DNA from 2 places in the Bradyrhizobium sp. R2.2-H genome. Region 1 is predicted to be linked to the other one. Evidence: predicted binding sites of a transcription regulator. Region 1 holds the regulator's gene; the other holds the start of a gene.
What was found. Region 1 encodes LexA, which represses DNA repair genes until DNA is damaged. Its sites were predicted from a motif close to TGTTCNNNNTGTGTTCNG; they were not measured.
Positions count from the first base shown of each region.

Region 2: the regulator LexA is predicted to act here: its motif matches at 1,378-1,395, upstream of EDE08_RS12260 (ribonuclease T2 family protein).

Region 1 covers NZ_SMBR01000002.1:618,675-621,708, reverse strand. The annotation lists gene EDE08_RS07020 (molybdopterin molybdotransferase MoeA) at 1-701, shown strand, start outside; gene lexA (transcriptional repressor LexA) at 878-1,579, shown strand; gene EDE08_RS38240 (hypothetical protein) at 2,054-2,488, shown strand; gene EDE08_RS07005 (ComEC/Rec2 family competence protein) at 2,613-3,034, opposite strand, start outside.
Region 2 covers NZ_SMBR01000004.1:272,963-275,996, reverse strand. The annotation lists gene EDE08_RS12265 (23S rRNA (adenine(2030)-N(6))-methyltransferase RlmJ) at 1-483, opposite strand, end outside; gene EDE08_RS12260 (ribonuclease T2 family protein) at 640-1,332, opposite strand; gene EDE08_RS12255 (hypothetical protein) at 1,453-1,914, opposite strand; gene EDE08_RS12250 (hypothetical protein) at 2,099-2,392, shown strand; gene EDE08_RS12245 (DUF3617 domain-containing protein) at 2,437-2,967, shown strand.

The sequences.
Region 1 (3,034 bases):
GCCGCCGTCCGAGGGTCGCAATCCTCGCCACCGGCGACGAGCTGGTGATGCCCGGCACCACGCCCGGACACGGCCAGATCGTCTATTCCAATGGCTATGCCCTGCACGCGCTCGCCCGCAGCGAGGGCGCCGAGACCATCGACCTCGGCGTCGCCGCGGATACGCTGGAGGCCACTTCCGCCGGCATCCGTCTCGCCCGGGAGAGCGGCGCCGACATCCTGATCACGACCGGTGGTGCCTCGGTCGGCGACCACGATCTGGTCCAGCAGGCGCTCAAGGACGAAGGCATCTCGATGTCGTTCTGGAAGATCGCGATTCGGCCGGGCAAGCCGATGATGCACGGACGGCTCGGCGCAATGCGCGTGATCGGCCTGCCCGGCAATCCCGTGTCGTCCTACGTATGCGCCTTCCTGTTCATGGTGCCGTTGATTCGCGCCCTGTCGGGCCGATCAGTGATTCATCATCGCCGCGAGCGCGCCGTGCTGGGCCGCGATCTCAGTGCCAATGACCAGCGCGAGGATTATCTGCGTGCGCGCCTGGAACAGCATGACGACGGCACGCTCGTCGCTCTTCCCGTCAGCCATCAGGACTCCTCTCTGCTTGCGAATCTCGCTGCGGCAGAGGTACTTCTAGTGCGCGCACCGTTCGCGCCGAGGGCCGAGGCCGGCACGCCTTGCGAGGTGCTGCGCCTGCCCGCCTGAGCTGCATGGCCACACGCATCGCGCGAGCTTCGCTCTATTCACCGTAAATTAAGCAGTTGCGGAACACATATCGAACATATAGTGTCCGTTCATGATTTGTTTCGAGGATGTAGCGGCTTATCGCTGACTTTCTCGTCTCGGACTTGAACGACATCAACCGGGGGATTTTGGTCGAGATGTTGACGCGCAAACAATACGAGCTTCTGCGATTCATCAGCGAACGTCTGAAGGAAAGCGGCGTGCCGCCGTCCTTCGACGAGATGAAGGATGCGCTCGACCTGCGCTCGAAGTCAGGCATCCACCGCCTGATCACTGCGCTCGAGGAGCGCGGCTTCATCCGCCGCCTGCCCAACCGCGCCCGCGCCATCGAGGTGATCAAGCTGCCCGAGCTGCAGGCCGCCGCCGGCAGTCGCCGCGGCTTCACGCCGAGCGTCATCGAAGGCAATCTCGGCAAGGTGCGCGCGACCTCCAGCCCGCCTGTGGACGAGGGCGAGCGTCCCGTCGCGGTGCCCGTGATGGGCCGCATCGCGGCCGGCACGCCGATCGAGGCGTTGCAGACGCGCAGCCACACCATCAGCGTGCCGCCCGACATGCTCGGCTCGGGCGAGCACTACGCGCTCGAAGTACGCGGCGATTCGATGGTCGAGGCCGGCATCCTCGACGGCGACATGGCGCTGATCCAGCGCAACGAGAGTGCCGATACCGGCGACATCGTGGTGGCGCTGATCGACGACGAGGAGGCCACGCTCAAGCGCTTCCGCCGCCGCGGCGCCTCTATCGCGCTCGAGCCCGCCAATGCCGCCTACGAGGTCCGCATTCTTCCGCCGAACCGCGTGAAGATTCAGGGCAAGCTGATCGGGCTTTACCGCAAGTACTGAGCGGACGTTCGATATCTATCGGAGCGGATCACTGTCCGCTTCGGCTGGATGGTTTTTCCGGTTCTGCTCAGACTGTCCGGCACCCTCTTTCGCCGTCACGCCTCGACACGCCGCACGACGCAGCATCGCTTCGCAGCCTGAGAGTGCGAGGACATGTGATGCGCCAGATCGTTTCATGGACGATATTGCGGCGCCGATCGCAGCATCGGCGACGTAAGCCGTTGCCATACAATCGCACCGCCATTCGGCAAGCGAGCGAGCGTCGGCGCCCGCGAGGCGCTGACACGCGCCTTCCGAATACACAGGTGTCGGTTTTGTTCCTATCGAATCCGGGAAAGATAATGTGATCGTGGCATGCGGCGCCCAGCCGCAGATTTGCCTACAACGAAGCAGAGCGTTGCGTGCTTCCACCCTGATAGAGGCCTGCGCCTCCAAAAGAGGTGCGGGTTGCTATCTTCGCATGAGGAGCACCCAATGTGTGACTACAGCCTGCATGCTGTCGCGACGCGCCCCGCCGAAGTCGGCGAGACGATCGTCACGACAACCTTCCGTGGCACCTCGACGCGCGGCTTCGCCTCCGAAGCCGATCTCTCCGTCGCTGTCTGCTTGCTGCCGGGAACGGAGCTCGCTTTCGCCGACAACGTCCGTTACGACAATCGCTGGATCTGGACGCGCACCGTGAACTCCCGCGTCGGCAAGTTCGGCAAGATCGACCCGCACATTCCCGACCGCCATCATGACGCGATCGAATTCCCCGACGGAAAATACGTGCTGGTGACACAGCTCGTCGAAGGCCAGCGCGCGACCGTGCTGCAGCTGCCGGTGACCCAGCCGGTTGGCGAACGCGAGCACAAGCCGCAGACCGTCGCCGACACGCGGTCCACGATCACGCGCCTGCCGATCGGCTGACGTCGTCGCCCCCGGCCGATGGTCGTGGGCCTGGAATGAAATGCCATCGCCGGCCGAGGCCGGCGAGATGGTATGGTTTGCGTCCTGCGAAATCCCGTCGGATCGACCTTCCCCGCATCGCTCCTCAATCGTCCGCCTGCAAGTCCGTCTCCGATGGCGTTGCGTCCCGGTTGCGGGCCACGGCCGTCTTCGGCGCAAGGCTGCCGTCGAAATCCCCCTCGCCGGCGCCGGCCGGCAGCCAGGGGCGGCTTGTGCCTCTCGCCCTCACCGCCCGAACCGAGAAGCCGTCACCGCTCTGCGTCAGAGCCAGCGCGCCCTGACTGGCGAGCCGTGGCCTGTCGACCACCATCGCCGCGCAATCGGGCGGCGTGGGCCGCGCCGTCACCACCAGCGCGGCGCGCCTGCAATCATCAGCCAGAGCGTCGATGCGCAACGCCAACGCGACAAGCCGTCCATCCGCGAGCGGCGTCACGCAGCCGGACTCGTCGCACGACACACCGTCGGCCAGCGAGGCGCTGCCGGCATCGCGCGGATCGGCATCGGCGG
Region 2 (3,034 bases), on a different contig from region 1:
GCCGCGCCGCTCCTTCGGCGGCACGAAGGCCGGCAGTGCCACCCAGCCGTCGAGATCGACCACGCGGGCCTGCTCGTCGCGGCGCAGCACGTCGATCAGCGCTTTCCGCGCCTTCGGTTCGAGCTCGCATGCGACGAGCCGGTCCTGCGGCCTGAGCAGGCCGCGCGCGATCAGCGGCGAGCCCGGATAGGCCTTGAGCTCACCCTTCGGATTGAAGGCGCGGACGATGTCGAGATAGGGCTTGGTCAGCGCCGCGGTCTCGTTCGACAGGCGCGCCTGCAGCAGCCGCGCAATGCCGGTCAGCCATTCGCCGCCGCGGCGTGCCTCGTCGCTGTCGAGATCGTAGAGGCCGGCGCCGGCATGGGTGTCGATGACGCGGAACGCCGCCGGCTTGTCCTGCAGATAAGTGAGGATGCGCGCCAGCACGATGTGCTTGATGACGTCGGCGAAGCTGCCGGCGTGGAAGGCGTGTCGGTAGTTCATGGCGGACAGTTACGACATCGCGCGATGAAAGTAACGGCCGTCATTCCGGGGCGGTGCGCCAGCACCGAACCCGGAATCCATTTTTGCTACCGGTAACGCCGAGAGATGGATTCTGGGTTCACGCTCCGCGCGCCCCGGCATGACGGCGAACCAATCCTACCCGCCCCTGATCGGCGGCATCGTCACCTGGTCGCGGCGGCAGGCGCGGCGCTCGATCTCGTCGCAGGCGCGGAATTGCAGGTCCTTGCTGAGGCAGATGCGGACCTCGGACAGCCGTGTCCGGTTGCAGGTGACCGAGATGCTGGCAGTGCTGAGGCCCGGATTGGCCTTGATGAAGGCCTCCTCGACCTCCGCCGGCGCCACGGTCTTGGCCTGCGACAGATCGAGATAGTCGGCCGGGATCTTGATCGCGGCGCGCGCTTTCCGGATCGTCTCGAAATAGCTGCGGCCCTCGAGCCCGGAGCAGGTGCCATGCTTGTCCCATTCGTTGAAGATCAGGCCCGGCGCCGGCATCAAATCGAGCATCGAGGACACGATGTTGCGGTTCAGCCGCGGCGCCGGACGCTTGCAATATTCCGGGAAGCCGTTCTCATATTGCGGCCACAGCCCATGCACGACGAAGGCGTAGGGCCGTCCGCCACATTGGATCTGGGAGCGACCGCCGCGCTCGGCCGCCTCTTCGCAGAACGAGGGCGACCACGACAGCGCGAGCACGTAGAAGTCGAACTCGCCCGGTGCGTTCTGCCGCTTGTCCTGGGCCTTCGCGCCGCCGGCGAGCGTTGCCAGCCCGGCGGCGAGGGTCAGCGAGATCATCAGACGGGACAACGAACGCAATCTGGGATGAAACATGGCAACGCCCCTCAACTAGACTGTGCGTGCAGCCTAGCAGGCAAAGAGAACATTTCAAGAACAAAATTCGAGTCGGCTGTCGTCCGCCGGTTGATCAGCCCGAATCAGACGCTCTTCGGATCAGGGCTTGGCGGAGCGGCAGGCCGGATTGTAGGCCCAGTTGCGATCGAGCCCGACCACGCACCATTCGACGCCATCGCCATAGCCGGCGAAGCCGCCATCCTCCATGATCGAGAAGTGCACCTTGCGCACCTTGCCGTCATTGAGCAGGGCCTCGCCGGTGCAAAAGCGGCGCGGAATGTTGTCGGACTGCCAGGGTCGGAACGCGACCTCGCGAACGGCGGAGAAGCTGGTGATCTTCAACGAGGAATTCCAGAACGAGCTCTCTTTTTCCCAGAACTGGGTGGCGATCGTCGGCAGGGCCTTGTCGCAATCGACGACGGCGCCGTCGTAGCGCGGTCCGCTCAGCCAGAAATTCAGCTCGAGCGGATTGGCGGCCCTGGCCTCGCCGAGCGACAGCGCCCCGAACATGAGGCCGAGCAGAGCAGCAAAGCGAAGCGATTTCGGGGAGGGGGCGCGCATGGTCAATCCAGACAGCTCAGGTCTTGCGAAGCTCAGACGGTGCCGCGAAGGCCGGGGCAGGTCAAGTGCAGCGCGGCAACACTTGGCGAGGAGTTGACCGGAACGTCGCGGCCAACCGGGCTTCTGTTCTTTTCACTTCCATCCCGGCACCGTAGACTGGCGCCAGCCAATTGGAGTGACGGGAATGCGAATCATTGCGGCCGCTGGCCTTCTTGCCCTGGGTATGATGGCGAGCCAGTCGGCGCGGGCCGACATTCTTCCGGTGCCGCCGTTCAAGGGTAACGACACCGGCGGGATCATCGCCTATTCGATGGCGACCCAGGTCGACGCGCGTCAGGTCGCGGTCGATCATTGCGCACGCTACGGCAAGGTCGCCAAATTCCTCGCGGTGCAGGGCTATGAGGGCGGCTACATCTCGTTCGCCTGCCGCTGGGTGCCCTATGGTGCCGCCGATCGCCCGATCCGCACGCTCTACTGAGGCGCTGTCGTAACGCCGCACTTTCTCGGCCGGGAGCCTCCCACATGACGCGCAAACTCGCTTTGCTCGGCCCGACGCTTTGCCTCGCGTTGTCGGCAGGCAGCGCCAGCGCCGACGACCTGCCGGTGCGCAAGGCCGGTCTTTGGGAAATGAAGCTGATCACGACCGGCTCGCCGGTGCCCGAGATGACCATGCAGCACTGCACCGACGAGACCGTCGACAAGGAGATGAACAACAACGTCTCGCCGATGGCCAGGCAGATCTGCGCCAAGCAGGAGATCAAGAAGACTGCGACCGGCTATGTCAGCGATTCCGAGTGCAACGTCGCCGGCGTCAGCACGACGTCGCATGCCGAGATCACGGGCGATTTCAACTCGGCCTACACGGTGAAGACCACCTCGCATGCGCAAGGCGGCGTCGCCGGTGCGGCCGGCCGCGATAGCACCATGACGCTGCAAGCCAAGTGGCTGGGCGCCTGCAAGCCGGACCAGAAGCCCGGCGACATCGTGATGCCCGGCGGCTTCAAGATGAACGTGCGCGACATGGACAAGCTGAAGGCACTGCTGCCGAAGTAGGCGGGATCGTAGCCCTGATGGAGGGGCAAGCGAAATCCGGGACCAACTCGTCGCCGTGGGTATAGGG